Regions from separate parts of the Flammeovirga agarivorans genome, predicted to be linked through region 1. Evidence: riboswitches for the same ligand, from Rfam matches in the RefSeq annotation. Region 1 holds a riboswitch; each other region holds the start of a gene.
The links. A riboswitch is a leader RNA that binds a small molecule or an ion and turns the genes downstream of it on or off. The one in region 1 is predicted to bind cobalamin.

Region 1 (4,526 bases):
AAAATCAGTTTTACCTTTAGTAGAAAAGCATAAAAACTTAATTGTTGTACGATCGCTAACCAAAACATTTACAATTCCTGGGCTTCGTTTAGGCTATATTATTTCTGATGCTTCTATGGTTGAGAAATTAAAAGCGATTCGTATTCCATGGAGTGTTAACGGGTTGGCTATTCAAACAGGAAAATACCTTTTTGAGAATTATGACCAACTGATTTTTGATATTGAAAGTCTATTAAAAGAACGGATATTTTTTCAAGATCAATTAAGAGTGATTGATCATATAGAGGTACAAGAAACTAACACGTCTTACTTCTTGGTTAAATTATTAAAAGGAAAGGCAAGTGAATTAAAGAACGTCTTAATTAGCAAAGGAATTTTGATAAGGGACGCTACCAACTTTACTAGTTTAGAAGGAGAGTTTATTCGACTTTCTGTACAATCACCAACGGCTAACAAACAAATTATTAAAGCACTTACTTCATGGATATAAAGTCAATACTCATCTTAATTATTGCCTTTGTGTTGGATCAAATTTTTGGAGATCCTAGAGTTTTGCCACACCTTATTGTGGGATATGGAAACCTTATAGCGAAGGGAGAAAAGCGTCTAAATAATGGAAAAAATAAGTTTTTTAAAGGAGCTTTATTAACGATTACTTTAGTGAGTTTATCATTTGTAGTTCCTTACTATGTACTAAGCTATATTGATGAGTTAAATACTATTGTATCAATACTTCTTAGTGTCATTTTATTGTTTTACTGTTTAGCCAATAAAACATTAGTAAAAGAAGGAATTGCAGTTTTTAATGTATTAGAAAAAGAAGGATTAGAGGCAGGGAGAAAAAGACTTTCTTGGATTGTAGGTAGAGATACTTCAGCATTAAATGAACAGCAAATTCGTACGGCTACCCTTGAAACAATGTCTGAAAACTTAAGTGATGGTGTAATTGCCCCCTTGTTCTATTTTACCATTTTAGGAGTTCCCGGAGCAATGGCCTATAAAATGATCAATACTTTTGATTCTATGATTGGCTATAAAAATGACCGCTATGAACAATTTGGGAAATTTGCAGCCAAACTAGATGATGTTGCGAATTATATTCCTGCCCGACTAACAGCTTTTTTTATGTTGATCGTTTCATTTCGGTTTGGAGGTTTGGCAACAGTTTTCACTGAAGGAAAAAAACATAGTAGTCCCAATGCGGGTTATCCGGAAGCCGCTTTAGCCTATATTCTAAAGGTGAGATTTGGTGGTCCTAATTTTTATGGAGGCAAATTGGTAGAGAAACCATATATCGGTACTAACCATAGATCTATTCAGCATCAAGAAATTTATAAAGTAGCAAATATCAACTATAGTACTAGTTGGTTTTTCGTTTTACTCATTGCTTTTTATCTCATTTTAATACAAGTCTACTAATGAGTATTTCTATCATCTCAGGAGCAGCAGGTACAGGAAAAACGACCTTGATTAATACGATTGAAAGGTCAGGTGTATTAACAATGCCCGAAGCCTCGCGTCAGGTGATAATAGATGAACAGAAGTATGGAAGGGAAGGAATGCCATGGAAAAACGTAGAGCGGTTTAGTGAACTAGTTTTTCAAAAAAAATTAGATCATTTAAGAGAATATTCCGAAGCAATTTTTTGTGATAGAAGTATTATTGATACCATTGCCTACCTTCGGTTTCAGGAGAAACCAGTTCCTGATTACTTAACATCGTTTCCTTTCCATCGATATTATAAAAAAGAGGTGTTTTTTGCACTTCCTTGGAAAGAAATATATACCAAAGATCCTCAAAGGCCAGAATCATTTTCTTATCAGCAGCAATTATCACCTGTTTTAGAGAAAACTTATCTGGATTATGGATTTGAGATAGTTTATTTACCATTTACATCAGTACAGAGCCGTTTAGACTTTGTTCTTAACAAGGTTTGCTTACCAACTAAAATTAAGTAAATTTGCCACTGCTGAAAAGGAGTTCCTAATGTTGGAATGAAAAGGGAATTTGGTGTGAATCCAAAACTGTACCCGCAGCTGTAAACTTTCGTTTTCTTTCGAAAACAATTTTGTTACAATGAGCCACTGTTAAGATAAATGGGAAGGAGTAACAGAAGAAAGCAAGTCAGAATACCTACTTTTTTTTGCAAACAAGAAAACAAACTTTCGGGAATAAAAGTTGTGACCTTCAATCTATTAGTACACTTTGTTAGTTTTACTAACTTGCTAACAATAAACAGATTGTCATTCTATTATCCCCAATTGTTGCTATTCATCAAACAATCTGAATCATGGGGAAAAACATTGCTGAGACTCAACAGATTTTTTTATTTTGTGATGGTGGATCTTGCCAAAAAGCAGGTTCTGAGGAAGTAGTACGAAATGTAAGAGCTTACCTTAGAAATAGCGGACAATGGGACAGTACTCATACGATCAAAACCAGATGTAATGGCCGGTGTGAGGATGCTCCAACATGTATTGTTCAACCCAACTATTGGTACAAAGATCTTACTCCACAAAAGGGCTTAGAAATTATTAAAAGCCATCTAGAACACCAAAAACCCGTTGAAGACTATTTACTCTATCAAGATGAATGGTCTGAGATAAAATCGGAGAAAGAAAGAGGTGCTTTTACTCCAAAACCATTTTCTATAAAGATGGACTCAGAACTTGGAGAATGCCGAATAACAAAAGGCTTTGCCTCTGATCAATATACCTATCCACTTTTTCTCTATTTATCGGAAAATAGTCCATATTCTACGCTTTCTCTTGCTAATCGAACATCATTTTCATTTAGTGAAATTAAAAATGTCAATTACAGTCAAAAGTATACTCTTGAACTAGAATTGGCAGAGGAAACGATAGAGTTGATTATCGCTCCAATTGATCAAAAAAATCAAGATTTAGTCAAAAAGAGAATTGCAGTAGTTGAATATTTTGAACAGTTGGACTCCTTAAAAAAAGGGATTCGACTAAAAAATAAATTTGGTGAAGAACTTGGGCTAATTTGGCTTGAAAACCATGCTTGGCAATACTGTTTAGAAGTACAATTAAAAGGAATAAAATTGGAAACAGTATGAAAAGAAAGGTGACTATTGTTGGAGTAGGTTGGTTAGGAAAACCATTAGCCAATTGTTTAAAAAATAGAGGGTTTGATGTGAGAGGTAGTGTTGCCTCAAAAGAAGAACTACTCGCTTTTGAACCTTCAGAACAAATTTCACTGATTAAAATAGAAGAAGATAAAATTCATGGATGCTGGAGTGATTTTATCAATTCATCTGATGTTTTAATTATTTGTTTTCCTCCTGCTGACCGGAGAGATCAAAATGGAGTGTATGTCAAACAAATTGAACAACTGATAAAACATACACCTGCTCATCAAAAAGTCATCTTTGTAAGTTCCACTTCTGTCTATCCAAATACCAATCAATCTATTCAAGAATCAGATCATTTTACTCCAGAAACTATTGGAGGAAAAAATATATATCAAGCAGAAAAAGTATTACGACAACATTTCGGAAAACAATTGACAGCTGTCCGAATGGCAGGTTTAATTGGAGGAGGACGTCATCCATCTCAGCTACTAAGGGAAAATAGGGTCTTGAAAAATCCAAATGTGCCAGTCAATGTTATCCATCAAACCGATGCGATAAATCTGATTGTAGAGGTGATTGATCAGGACCTTTTTGGGGAAGTGATTAACGGCTGTGCAGACCTTCATCCTATTCGAAGGGATTTATATACAAATGCTGCAGTAACCTTAGGGTTACCTCTACCCATTTTTAGAGACAGTAAGAGTTTTGCTTTTAAACTGATTGATAATAGTAAATCAAAGCGATTGTTATCCTTTGAATATATATATGATGATCCTCAAGCCTACTTCAATGAAGAGGTGAAAATATAAAAGACAATGAAAGAAGGAATATTATTATGTGGCCATGGGTCTAGAAGAAAAACGGGAACCGATGCTTTCAAAAAACTCGTCGCCTTGTTAAAAAATAGGTACGAAAATGAATATGAAGTAGACTATGGTTTTTTAGAGTTTAGCCACCCTTTATATGAGGCTGCAGTAGAACGGTTGTACGAAAAAGGAGTAAGGGTAATTTATGCATTACCTGTAATTCTTTTTGCGGGCTCACATGCTAAAAATGATATTCCTTATGAGATGAATACGATCCAATCGTATTATCCAGACCTTGAAATTAAGATGGGAACACACATCGGTGTAAGTTCTTATCTTTTGGATTTATCTAAAAAAAGAATCGAGGAGCAGGAAGCTTTACTACCACCAATTGACCGAAAAGAATGTGGGTTGATGGTAATTGGTAGAGGTACCACAGACCCAGATGCGAATTCTGATGTACACAAACTAGCTGCCATGCTTTGGGAAGGTATGGGGTTTGGTTTTACGACCGTTGGCTATAGTGGAACAGCTTACCCTACGACGGCAGAAGCCTTACCAATGTTTGAGAAATTAGGTATGAAACGAACCTATGTTATTCCTTTTTTCTTCTTTACGGGAGTACT
Region 2 (4,526 bases), on a different contig from region 1:
ATTTAAGTCAGAAGATTATTCATTAAACTTTTATTGAAAACTCTTAACCACTTTAGTTTCCTTACTCAGAAACTATGATACAATTATACGGGTAAGTTTCCAAATAAGGAAACACAGTTAAACTGTATTAACATAAAAAGCAATAATTATGAAAAAGAGCAACAAAAAAGCTGCTACCCTACTAAAAGGATAACAGCTTCTAAATTTATCTTTGATTTGAGATTAACCCTCACATGAGACACAAACATCTTCTGTGACATTCATTTGAGCTCTCAAAATACTTTCACTTCTTTGGTAGTATAATGTTTTTACTCCTAAAGCATGTGCTTCAAGCATTACCGCATTAATATCTTTTACCGGTGTTGATGGAGGGAAGTTCAAGTTCAAGCTTTGAGATTGGTCAATAAATTGTTGACGTAACGCAGCTTGACGAACAATAGCCATCTGGTTGATTTCTTTGAAAGTAAGAAACAATTCTTTCTCTTCTGGAGTTAAAGCATTGATGTTTTGTACTGAACCACCATCTGCTAAAATTTGTTTCCAGATATCATCATTGTTCAATCCTTTTTCTTCTAACAACTCTTCTAACTGCTTATTTTTTCTTGAGAATACACCTTTAGCAGAGTCCATTACATAATAGTTACTTGCCATTGGCTCAATACCAGTAGAGTATCCACCAGCAATCAAAGCATTAGAAGTTGTAGGAGCAATAGTTAACAATGTAGAGTTTCTTCTACCTGTATCCATCATTACCTTAGGCTCACCATAAGCGTTCGCTAACTTTTCTGAAGCTCTGATAGATTGCTCTTTAATTTGTTTGAAGATAATTCTTGTCCAAGAATCAGCCGCAATACCAGCAAAAGGAATTTTCTTCTTTTGTAAGAAGCTATGCCATCCTAAAACACCCAGACCTAAAGCTCTATGGTTTTTAGCAAAGTTCACAGCTCTTTGCATATGATCAATACCTTTGGCTTTATCAATAAACTCTTCCATTACTGCATCTAAGAAGAAAGTAGCTGTCTCAACTAAGTCAGTATCTTTCCACTCATCATAACGCACTAAGTTTAATGATGACAAACAACAAACGAATGATTCTTCTTCATTAGAAGGAAGCATAATCTCAGAACAAAGGTTAGAGGCTTTGATTTCCATCCCTTGATCTTTGTACCATCTTGGACGTTGATTGTTCGCGTTATCTTTATATAAGACATAAGGAATGCCTTTTTCAATTCTCGATTTGATCACTTTTGCCCAAACCTCACGGCTACGTCTGTCTCCTTCTCTTACCTTTTGAATAAAGTTATCAGAAACAGTTACACCCATGAAGATGTTTTGAATTGTCTTTCCAACATCTTTAATAGTTAGAAATTCGTCGATATCTTCATGCTCAACGTCAAGGTAAGCAGCAAGCATACCTCTTCTTGTACTTCCTTGGTTTGTACCGTTGATTACTGAATCAAACATTTCCAAGAAAGGGTATACACCGTTAGAAGTACCATTATTTGTAATTTCAGCACCTCTAGGACGTACATCAGACATATTGATAGAAGTACCTCCACCAATTTTCGACATCATCATTACTTCTGCTAAAGTAGAACCGATACCAGCAATACTATCAGGCACATAACTACCAAAACAACTGATTGGTAATCCTCTTTCTGTACCCATATTTGACCATACAGGTGAAGCAGGACATAAATAGTTATTCCAAATAGCGTCAAAGAATCTTTTTTCGAAATCGGGTCTTTTTAATCGAGTTGCAGCAGCTTTAGCAATTCTTGTTACAGCATCTCTTACAGTTTCACCTTCTAATAGGTAACCGTTATTTAAAGTTTGCAATCCTTCATGAGTCATCCATTTTGGGCTTGCTTCCAAATTAGATGCTTCAGCAGTTAAAGTAATTTCAGACATAATTAAGAACTGAGGGTGTGTAGTGGTGTTTAGAAAGAAATTGAAATTACAAGGGAGAATAGCAGCTCCCTTGTATTGTAGTATTTTTGCTTAGAATAAATCGTCAGCGGTAACTGACTGAGTTTTCTTTGTATATTCTGTTGGACGTACGGCAAAGAAATCATCATGAGCAAGGCCGAATACTTCCTCATCAAACCATTGCATTTCTTTAAGTACTTCTTTGTCTACTTCGAAAGTTGGCTTTAAACCAATTTCTGATAAACTCTTATTTAAACGATCTCTCATGAAATGTACCAAGTGATTGATTGGTAAGAAATCAAACTCCCCATTTTCAAAGATGCCTGTAAGTAACCTTACTTCAACATCATGAGAAATCTTAGCCGCTTCATAAATACGGTTTTGTAATTCTTCAGTATTCAACTCAGGGTATTCAGCAATCATTGAGTTGTATAACCACATACCCGCTCTTGCATGTGAGTTTTCATCTTTCGCAGACCACTTAATGATATTACCAATACCTTTTAATTGGTTCTTGAATTTTTTGAATGAAAGAAGAATAGCAAACTGAGAGAATAAGTTTACATTTTCAGTGAAACAAGAGAAAATAGCAATCGACTGAAGTAAATCTTCTGGTTTTGCATTTCCTTGTGCATCAACTGTCACTTGTGATAACATTTCAAGACGTTCCATAGCTGTTTCATCTTCTAGGAATGCCTCAAAATTATCCAAATCTAACAATTCGTTTAAACGAGCGTACGCTGATGCATGTCTAGCTTCATTTTCTGCAAAAGTGATCGCCATTGCTTTAATCTCCGGTTTAGGAATAAATTGTCCGATCACACCCCAGAAATCATCCTGAACGTTTGTTTCTGTTTGTGCAAATGTCTTTAAAATATTACCAATAACATCACGCTCATGATCACTTAAGTTTGTTTTGAATTGCTGAATATCAGCATCAAAATTCACTTCTGAGTGAATCCAAAAAGTCTGATGAATTGCATCAATGAACTCTTGTGCTTTTGGGTATTCAAAAGGTTTGTAAGCTACACGTTTATCTAGTAAACTCATTGTTATATTTAAAGTTTTTAATGTAAACAACACTGACAACTAATTTGTTGCCGCACATTTGACGTTTGCTAATTTTACTTTACAAGACTCTTTGACTAAAACTTTGAAAAAATCCAAAGAAGATAGATCAACGATTTGCTCTCCCTTATCCCGAAGGAGGTAAATTAAGCACACGATGGCAGGTCTTCTGGCTCGTTTTCAAGTGATGAAATTCTCCCTTCCCATACCCAAAAGATATAGTGGTTAAAAATTGAACTCATCTAAAAACTTACAGCTGCGGGAACAGCATAGGAATTACACCTATTTCCCTTTTCACTGAAGCATTCTCAACTTCACTTCAGCACCTTCGTTTTAACAAATAAATAGCCTTTTCGTGATTATTGCAAACATTTTTGATGGTAATTTTATAAAAAAAAATATTCTCAATTTTATCATTTTTTACTTGACTGAATCAAAAATTAGCGCTAATAAGAAGAGAGCTAACTATCTATTAATAATTGTACTATTCTAATATTTCAAAAAGTAACACCTGTCCCAATCAATGAAACATTTTTTGTATTACTTGTTCAAAAAAAAATATAATATATAACACAATAAATCAGGATTTGTTTTCAGAGATCACATAACGACTATATACAAAATTAAATTTGGATTGTATCATGAAAAAAAAGCTCATTTTTAATAAAAGATTTTTTTTCATGATTCACCTTTTATTAAAAATGAGCTTAATGACTGTTTGTAAATTTCAAACAAACAGAGTTATTGTCTTGATTTTTTATTCAAAAAATAATAATGATGTCATCTTAAAAAGCTTCACCAAAAGTTAGATAAATTCCGGAGCTTCCATCAGGGCCAATTCCATAGTCCGCTCTTAGTGATGCTTTATCTTCTTCATTAATCAGTAACCTTACACCAACACCTCCCGAAAGTTTAGTTTCTGAAAAATTAAAATCACTGCTATTTTCATAAACGTTAGCAGTTGCAACAAAGGCTGTCATTCCTAATCTCCAGAACATGTGCTGCCTTACTTCTGCTTGAAAGGCGATCATATTATTATCTCTATATCTACCTTCATAGACACCTCTCATCATATTCAAACCTCCCATAAGTGCCATTTCTCTAAAAGGAACATCACCATATGTTGAGTTGTAAATACCCTGAAAAGCTAATACTGTTTTTCCTTCCTTCTCTCTACTCACATCAAAGTACTTTCTTGCATCCAAGTAAATACGTTCGAATTTATAATCGCTTCCTAAAAAAGAGTTATAGGTTTCGATTTTAGCTTCAATATAATGCCCGCCAGAAGGTGTCAATACAAGGTCTCTTGTGTCCCATTTGTACACAAATCCTAATCCTGAAAGTGAACCACCTGCAGACCCAGGTATTTCAGAGACATCACCATAACTTCCATCCTCTCTTGGTCCAACACTTATATCCCAAAAATTAGCGTATCTGTATTGAAGACCAAAAAACATCTTGTCTCTAATTTTTTTCAGAAACTGTTGTCTAAAATCAACTTTAGTCCAATCCATCAACTGTTCATTGCT
Region 3 (4,526 bases), on a different contig from region 1:
AGATTTTTTGGTTATTGATATTATTTGTAAGCAAAAAAAGATGCCTACCCTAAGATAAGCATCTTTTTTTAGAAATAAATCAGAAAGGAATTAATCCTCTTCAACATAATTATACATCTGCTGAGTTTCTTTCTCAATTTCTTTCTTTTCTTCTTTTATTTCGTCCTTGATTTTATACTTGGCTCTTCTAATTTCTTCATCACGCTTTTTCTTTTCCTCACAGGTTCCGGCGTACCAATGTGCCACCCCTGCTTTATAAGCTTGATATGGATTTTTGTAATCCTCTCCATCACAACCACAAACAGGGTCATCTGTGAAATCAAAAGCTACTTTACGATCGTCGTTTTCTTTAATTTCACAAGACATTTTTCTTAATTCTTCAATGTCTCTTGAAGCTAAAGGTAAGCTCGTACGCATTGAACGCGTACATTTTGTAGGGTAATATAACGATTTGTCAAATTGATAAGGTTGAGCATAAATTAGGTATTCCTCATCTTCAAAGTAGACGAAGTCACATGAGCCATACTCAGCGCGCATATATACTTTTCTTTTCGGATATAAAGCACCTTTCCAATATTCTGAAACAATAATCCCTACTCTATCATACCCTTCATCAGTTGTTTCAATTTCAAAAACTTTCCCGACAAATACTGCCTCTGATTCGTTATATGCTTCGGCAACAGATACAGATTCTCTATAACAGTCACATGGCACGTACTCATCATCTCTCCACTCACCTTGTTCTGTATCTCCATTTGGATAAAGCATTATACCTTTTCCATGGCGTTTACCGTTTTTCCATTCACCAATATATTGTGCTCCGTTAGCATACCAGTGTTGGCCTTCTCCATTGACTTGATTATACATCCAAGTACCTTCGTGTCTTTCACCTGAACGAGTAATTAATATACCACGACCATGCATTTTTCCATCAAGAAAACCTCCTTGATATACATCACCATTTGCCCAATTATATACACCGGCGCCAAATGGTTGTCCTTTAGAGAAGTTCCCTTCGTACTTATTGCCATTCGCAAATTTTAAACTTCCTCTACCGTCCATCAAGTCATTTCTCCATTTTCCTTGATAAACCGTTCCATCTTCCCATGTATATGTTCCCATACCATGACGTTGACCATCCCCGTTAAATTGACCAACATATTTATCTTTTTCAGGGTGCTCACTGATTTCTTGTCCTAATACTGACGTAAAATTTATCAGTAAAAAACACAACATAAATCCAAGAGACTTTCTTAACATTCTATTGATATTTTTATAGTTTGATTGCAAGGTAAGTTCCATTGTTCTGATAATTTCAAAGAATTGCCTAAGTTTATATATCAAGAACATTATTGAAGTTAATGCTTCATTCCTGCAAAATGCAAAAAATAAATATGTCAAGACAATTCTTATCAATAATTAGCTTATTATTTATCACTTTTTATTGCCAAGCACAGTTTGTTTGTACAATTCCAAGTACAAAAGCTTTTGAAGATAAGCTCACAACATTAAACCAACTTCCTTTACAAGGGCTTACTTCGAATGAAAAGGCAATCAGTATTGCCAAAACATTTGTAGGTGAACCCTATCTTGAAAAGACCCTCGAAATAAATGAAAAGAGGGAAGACTTAGTCATTAATTATCTAGGTTTTGATTGTACTACCTTTGTAGAATCTGTAGTTGCTTTAACTAAATTGTATTCTGGAGAGGACAATGAAAAATTTAGAAACCTCAATCATTATGCAAGTATCTTAGAATATTTAAGATATAGAGACGGGAGACGAAATGGGTACCCTTCACGATTACATTATTTTACAGAATGGGTAAGAAATAATCAGAAAAAAGGTATTGTTACTGACGTTACGGAGAAAATCGGAGGAACAGTATACGATAAGAAAATCAACTTTATGAGTACTCATATCACTGCGTACAAACAGTTAGTTGGTAATGATTCCGCTTTAGTAGAGGTCAAGAAAATTGAAGATCAAATAAATACAAAGCCACTCTCTCAAATATATATTAAAGAAATAGCTGAGATAGAAAGTAAAATAGAACCTGGAGATATTATTGCTTTGGTTTGTAAAGTAGATGGTTTAGATGTCTCTCATGTCGGTTTTGCAGTAAGATTGGAAGACCACCGTATACATTTATTACATGCCTCACAATCTGGAGGGGAAGTTGAAATCACAAAAAAACCTTTAGCAGAGTGGTTAAAAAATAGCAAATTGAACACCGGGATAACAGTTGCAAGAATCAACTAGTTTGTCTTTTGAATAATAGTATTTCTTGACAAAACTGCTACTGATAATGGATTTGCAAATGATTTTTAATGATCACAGTCATGCTTCATAAATAATCTTTTTAGTTGTATTGTAAATAATCATCTATCATATTTGCATCAAACGAAAGGGAATTTGGTGAGAATCCAAAACAGTCCCCGCTACTGTAATCCTACCTGTAAGGGTTGATGAAAATGCCACTGAGTACACTCGGGAAGGCTCATCTAAAAGGAAAGTCAGGATATCTTTTGTTTGGAAATATTCTTCGGGTGTAAAGTAAAAAGGAATGCAGCTAAACAAGTCACTATATACTATAGTCCTTTCTTTCCTCATCCTATTTTTTGGATGTCAGCAGAAGGAAAACAAACAAACGTCTCAGAAAGAGAATCAAGAGCAAAATATTGGCTCAGTAAAATCGGAAGTGTTACATGCTAAAACTTTTAAGTTAGAGTATAAGGACAATCTTAAATTATTACACTTCATCAATCCTTTTAACGACGGTCAAGAGACATTTGTATTATTACCAAAAGGGAATTCTCTTCCTGATCAATACAAAGGCCATCAAGTTATTTCAATTCCAGTAAAAAATGTAATTACAACGACCACCGCTCAAACTTCTATGATGGAAGAACTTGGAAGTATTGATGCTATTAGGGGGTATGTTGATAAAACCTATATGTATAGCCAAGACATTATTGACCGTATGGAAGAAGGTCGTATTATTTCTGTTGGTTATGATATGGAAGGAAATGCTGAAAAAGTAATCTTAAGTGATGCTGACTTGGTTATGGTTGTAGGAAGCAGTTCAACCTCTTCTAATTCATTCCCTGTTATTCAAAAAGCAGGCATTCCTATCTTAGCCAATACAGATTGGCAAGAAAGTGACTTATTGGGAAGAGCCGAATGGATTAAGGTTTTTGGTGCTCTTCTTAACAAGGAAGCCGAAGCAAATGCTTTGTTTGAAAGCATTACAAAGCAATACAACGAATATAAACATCTAGCTACTCAGGCAAAATCTTCTCCGAAAGTGATTAGTGGTTTACCGTACAAAGGCCTTTGGTCTGTACCTGGTGGAGCCTCTTATTTGGCTAAAGCTTTTCATGATGTTCATGTAGATTATCCTTGGTTCGACAATGATCAAAAAGGTAGTTTACAATTCGACTTAGAAGGCGTTTATGCAAAAGGAAAAGATGCAAAGTATTGGATTAACGTTGGTATGATCAATTCCTTGGAAGAGTTAAAAGGCGTTGACAAGAGGTATGCTGAATTTGATGCATTTACCAACGGAGGAATCTACAACAACAATAATAAAATGAATAAAGCAGCCAATGATTATTGGGGTACAGGAATTTTACACCCAGAAATCATTTTAGCTGACCTTATTAAGATTTTCCATCCGGAACTTCTTCCCGATCACGAATTATACTTCTTTCAAAAAATTAATTAATCATGAGATTAAAAGGTCTAATGGCCGTTTTATTCTTTATCTCCACTTATTGTGTAGGTCAAGAGTATCAGCTTCCTGATCGAGAATTAAAAGAAGTTGAGATCACTGCCAAATCAATGAAGTACTATAGTCAAGGGGCACATATCCAAACCTTTGACAGTACTGAAATGCAATTCTATAATGAAGGTACTCTAGCGACTTTATTAAGAGATAAAGCTTCAGTATATATTCGAGAATATGGTGCTCCAGGGCAACTTTCTAGTATCTCTATTCGTGGTGCATCTCCAGAAAATACTGCGATTGTATGGAATGGCATTAACTTAAATTCTTTGACGTTAGGTCAAACAGATATGTCTACCATTAATACTTTCTATTTTGATAATATTGACCTTCAGTATGGAGCAAGTTCTGCACAATATGGTTCTGGGGCAGTAGGTGGTACCATTATCCTTAAAGATCAATTGGATTGGGAGAGAGAAAATCATTTTGAATTACAAACAGCATACGGAAGCTTCAACCAACAATTTTATGGTTTTAAAGCTCAATATGGTAATAATAAATGGAAGCATAAGACAGTAGGCCTTTATCAGATGGCTGATAATGATTATACATTTTATAATGAATATGCCAAAGAAGATCAGGTACAACAAAATGCTGGTTTTTGGCATGCAGGAATTCTTCATGAAACTCATTTTAAACCAAATGAAAACGAAGAATGGTCCGTTAATCTATGGTATACACAAGATCAAAGGGGTATTCAACCAATCATGGGCAATAACATGAAGCCGAGTACTTATGAC
Region 4 (4,526 bases), on a different contig from region 1:
AAACTGACCGGGAGCAGGTTTGAAATCTATTACCTCTGAGATATAAGGTTGTGCATCTGGATTATCAATATGTTTATAGCTTGTGTCTTCAATCTCTGAATTATCACACCCAAAAATGAGTATTACTGGAAGTATTTTTAAAATATTTTTCATAATTAGAATCGTTTGGAGGGAATACTTTTACGTATTCCCTCTTAGTTAGTGTTTAGGGTAAGATTGAAGCGTAAACTTGCAATGTATCTTTGTTTAAAACAGAAACTGTTTCACCTTCTACTTGGATAGTGTAGATATATCTATTCTGTTCTAGATGGTCGTCAAATAAAGATGTATCACTTTCGGATAAATTCTCGTATGTGATATTCCCTTGGCCATCCTCCACTCTCTTTTTAATCATTACTTCCTCAGTACCAACAACTACTGATAAACCTTTTTCAGCAGAATAATTCACTTCTCTAACGTTACCTCTAATAATTTCATCGAAAAACTCGATTCCGTAACGCATAGGTGCATTCCATTTTCCACCATCATAAGCAGGAGTTCCCGTTTCATCAAATTCCTCATTTCGCATATATCCAAAACCTAATTGAGGTGATGACATGTAAACATCTTTTACTAGATTAAATACATAAGTACCGCCCATCATTGGGTCATCGCTTGCTACTGATAATGGGAAAGTGAACATTCCGTAGTTTGAATGGCTATATAAGTCTTTTGAGCTATTTTCTTTATTATCAACAAGGTAAACCTCAGTACCCCAAGCCCAACCTCTAGATAGGTAATTGAGTTGAGCTTTTACCATAATATGATCCCCGTTACTTAAACTATTAAAATCATCTCTTGAAATGGTCGCATATTCAAATGTAGTTTCTCCTGCTACGATTTTCCACTTTGCTATTAAAGTAATATCACCATTAACTTTTGAAGTAAAATCATAAAGTTCATCATTTAAAAACCATCCTAGAAACTCATAATCTTCCTTTTGTGGATTTTCAGGTTCAGTTACTTCAGTATCTTCATCGACCGTTACTAATGTCATTTGCTCACCATTATTTGGGTCAAAGGAAACAACATACTGATCAATGACTTCTTCATAAATTGCCGTCAGTTCAATATTAGAAGTTACAGCCTCTCCAAATTTAAATTCAGCACCATCTTCAGACCAGAATTTAAAGATAAACCCTTCTTTTAGTGGGATTTGAGGAGCTTCTAATAGATTATTTTCGATGACAGTAGCTACACTATCTTCTTGTCCATTGTCAAATTTATATGTGACTTGATAAGTGACTTCGATTTCTTCCCATAACGCCGTTAATGTAAAATCATCAACTACTTCTTTTGAAAAATCGTATTCTTGATCATTTTTCGTCCAATATAAAAATTCGTGACCCTCTTTCGTAGGATCCGTTGGCGTAGTCACCTTTTCGCCCGCTAAAACTTCTTGGCTTTCTATTTTTGTACCACCATTACAATCAAAATCAACAGTATATGCAGTGATTGATGCCTCTTCTTTATCACAACTGAATAGTCCAAATAATAAGAGTATTACGAAATAGAATGATTGTCTTGTAAATTGTTTGTTCATCACTTTGCTTTTAATAATAAAAATTAGGTGACAAAACTCTAGGTAAGCTTATATTTCTTCGATAGAGGGGATCTACCAAGTGGTACCATGAAATTTTTCAAACTTTATTCCCGAAGTTTTGTCTAAAAAATAAATGCTTGGTAGGTCTCCTGACTTAGTTCTCACTTTTCGCCTTCTCGTATATTACAATGGCCTATTGAAAAATGACTTTTTGAACTTTTACAGTTGCGGGTACAGTTCTAGATTTTCACTAGATTCCCTGTTATTCCTTGCGGAACCAATGCGAAACAAAAGTGGTGTGGTTTAATTTAATTGAAAGTGATGTTGATCATTATTTAATCTTATTAGTAAATAATATTAAAAAAAGGTTTGCGGTATCTAATAACCACAAACCTTAACATAATACGATATTTAAACCGCTTATAATTTTTCTAATTCTTTTAGCACTTCGTTCGCTTCGTACATTTTAAGATCGCTAGCTTTTCGATCTGTATGCGACAAACGATGTGATTCTTCCAAAAGCTTCTTGTATTTCGCTTCTAGTTTTTCTTTGGGTGATTTCTTTTTAAATAGTCCAAACATGATGATTATAATTTAAGTGTTGATATACCTCCATCCACATGCAAGATTTGTCCTGTCATCCAAGAGGATTGATCCGATAAAAGAAAAGCAGATAATCTTGCAATATCTTCAGCCTCACCAATTCTCTTTAATGGGTGAGTACTGGCATTCGCTTCCTTCTTTGATTCATCACTAAGTAATTTTGATGCCAAAGGAGTATCGGTTAATGATGGTGCTATTGCATTTACTCTAACTTTTGGAGCATATTCTGCTGCCAATGCTTTTGTTAACCCTTCTATCGCACCTTTTGATGCAGCTACTTGAGTATGAAACTTAAAACCTGTCTGCACTGCAACTGTTGAGTACAATACAATGCTCCCTTGTGATTTTCTCAGTTTATTGATCACTGCTTGTAAAACCTTTACGGCTCCGTTGACTTGAAGCTGAAAATCATCAATAAAACTTTGAGGTGTTAATCTTGTAAAAGGCATCAGGTTTATACTACCAGGACAATATGCTACTCCATTTAGTTCATCTGGAAGCTGATCAAAGTTATTGGTCTCCGAAAGTACATCATACTGTTGGTAATGTGTATTTTCGTTCTCAAACGTAGGCATTGTCTTATTATAAGTTGCAAATACTCTATTTCCACTTTCTGCAAGTGTTTTTACTAATGCTTCTCCTATTCCGGATGCCCCTCCTATTATTAGATAATTTTTCATGGTCTACATAAGTGTTACAGAGAATTAACTACCTATGCTCGGAAATGTTTTCAATAAAAAAAGAGAACATCCAATGTTCTCTTCTCTTATTTCAGCCTAAACTTTACCTATTCTTTTCTCAATAGATTCTGTTTTTGCCTTAATCATCCCTGATTTATTTTTATTGTAATCCATGTTCATTACACAATAAATACGGTCAGAGATGGGATCCATAATCTTATAAGCATCGTCTACTACCTTTAATAATTCAGTAACCGTTTCAGCTTCGATTACCGTCCCCATAGGAGAAAACTGATATGTAAGACCAGAGTCTTTAATATGTTGTACTACTTTAGAAACGTATTCTCCAATATGATCACCTTTGTCTATTGGAAAAATAGCAAAATTCATTATTGCACCCATAAATCATTAATTTTTGAAGTTTATGGGTACAAAACTAAGGAATTATTAAGGATGAACAACTGAAGTGGATGCTTTTAAGTTCTCCTCTAATTCTTTATACCAAATCACGAAAAAAGCATCGTATTGATCATCAGATTTCTCTATATTAATTTCATACTCTACTCCCTTATTTTTGGCAAACATCATGGTTGCTTCATCATAAACCAATACAGAATCAAAGGCTACATCAAATTCTTCTTCCATTGATGATTGAAATTGGTCTACTTGTGTTTTATTTAACGTTGTAGGTACCAAGGTATCATTGTTCACCGGCATAATCATTACGCCTAAACATAATTCGGAGTCATCAGACTCCACTGGCATTATCTGATATGTATTTCCTTTAATCGATACGATTTTGTCTTTCTGTTTGCTTTGCCCAATCTTAATGCCTTCTACATCTTGCGCGTTCACCATTAACATTGTTAAGAAAGAAACCGTAGCTAAAATTATCTTTTTCATAATAGGTCATCAACAATAAATGTTGTTATATAAATCGTTAAACTTTTGTTGTAGTCATATTGGGTTTATCCAAATCAATCTTTGATACGTAACATCATACACACATAGTTACACTATTATTGTTAATAGATCATTTTAACAAAAAAATCCGCTCATGAAGCGGATTCTTTCTGTATCCTCCTACGACAAGAGGATATTATATAACTACTTATTTGACTTAAATTTTTTTTCTTTTTGAGTATATACAAATATTCATATTTTCAACGAATTTTTCAATAACCATTTGTAGGTATTTTTCATTATTTTCTTAAATATATGGTACTTAACGAACATATTTTTTTGAAATATAATTATTGCAATCGATTGTTGGATTTAAATTATACAATTTCTTAGGACACTTCTTTTCTTAAAGTGTTCGGTGTTATGTGATAATATTCATTGAAACATTTTGTAAAATAATTCGGAGTATTGAATCCTGTTCTAAAAGAAATCTCCGCCATGGTAAGATCCGTATTTAAAACTAATTCATGAGCATATCTTAACCTGATGTTTCTTATAAAAACACTACTTGATTGTCCCGAGATTGCTTTCACTTTTCGATGCAGCTGACTCCTACTCATTCCTAAGTGATTGGCAACTTCATCAACGGATAAATCGGTATTATCTAAGTTCTCTTCTACAAAAGAAGTAAGGTTCTTAATTAACTTCTCATCTTCAGATGGTAGGTCTGCTATTTCCTTCTTCAGCATAAAATTCGA

Region 2: it holds a riboswitch for cobalamin, as region 1 does, so the genes downstream of both, HGP29_RS22035 (ribonucleotide-diphosphate reductase subunit beta) here and HGP29_RS17355 ((2Fe-2S) ferredoxin domain-containing protein) in region 1, are expected to answer to the same signal.
Region 3: it holds a riboswitch for cobalamin, as region 1 does, so the genes downstream of both, HGP29_RS12125 (ABC transporter substrate-binding protein) here and HGP29_RS17355 ((2Fe-2S) ferredoxin domain-containing protein) in region 1, are expected to answer to the same signal.
Region 4: it holds a riboswitch for cobalamin, as region 1 does, so the genes downstream of both, HGP29_RS20845 (InlB B-repeat-containing protein) here and HGP29_RS17355 ((2Fe-2S) ferredoxin domain-containing protein) in region 1, are expected to answer to the same signal.

What each region holds. Positions count from the first base shown of each region.
Region 1 covers NZ_JABAIL010000005.1:297,921-302,446, forward strand. The annotation lists gene HGP29_RS17340 (pyridoxal phosphate-dependent aminotransferase) at 1-490, shown strand, start outside; gene cbiB (adenosylcobinamide-phosphate synthase CbiB) at 481-1,419, shown strand; gene HGP29_RS17350 (AAA family ATPase) at 1,419-1,958, shown strand; cobalamin riboswitch at 1,960-2,155, shown strand; gene HGP29_RS17355 ((2Fe-2S) ferredoxin domain-containing protein) at 2,291-3,079, shown strand; gene HGP29_RS17360 (Rossmann-fold NAD(P)-binding domain-containing protein) at 3,076-3,903, shown strand; gene HGP29_RS17365 (sirohydrochlorin chelatase) at 3,910-4,526, shown strand, end outside.
Region 2 covers NZ_JABAIL010000008.1:166,527-171,052, reverse strand. The annotation lists gene HGP29_RS22040 (ribonucleoside-diphosphate reductase subunit alpha) at 223-1,911, opposite strand; gene HGP29_RS22035 (ribonucleotide-diphosphate reductase subunit beta) at 2,002-2,979, opposite strand; cobalamin riboswitch at 3,140-3,342, opposite strand; gene HGP29_RS22030 (BamA/TamA family outer membrane protein) at 3,783-4,526, opposite strand, start outside.
Region 3 covers NZ_JABAIL010000003.1:841,638-846,163, reverse strand. The annotation lists gene HGP29_RS12135 (MORN repeat-containing protein) at 91-1,302, opposite strand; gene HGP29_RS12130 (N-acetylmuramoyl-L-alanine amidase-like domain-containing protein) at 1,395-2,261, shown strand; cobalamin riboswitch at 2,361-2,546, shown strand; gene HGP29_RS12125 (ABC transporter substrate-binding protein) at 2,566-3,726, shown strand; gene HGP29_RS12120 (TonB-dependent receptor plug domain-containing protein) at 3,729-4,526, shown strand, end outside.
Region 4 covers NZ_JABAIL010000007.1:190,250-194,775, reverse strand. The annotation lists gene HGP29_RS20850 (PKD domain-containing protein) at 1-153, opposite strand, end outside; gene HGP29_RS20845 (InlB B-repeat-containing protein) at 206-1,582, opposite strand; cobalamin riboswitch at 1,705-1,879, opposite strand; gene HGP29_RS20840 (Lacal_2735 family protein) at 2,003-2,164, opposite strand; gene HGP29_RS20835 (SDR family NAD(P)-dependent oxidoreductase) at 2,170-2,865, opposite strand; gene HGP29_RS20830 (thiamine-binding protein) at 2,962-3,267, opposite strand; gene HGP29_RS20825 (hypothetical protein) at 3,313-3,768, opposite strand; gene HGP29_RS20820 (response regulator) at 4,158-4,526, opposite strand, start outside.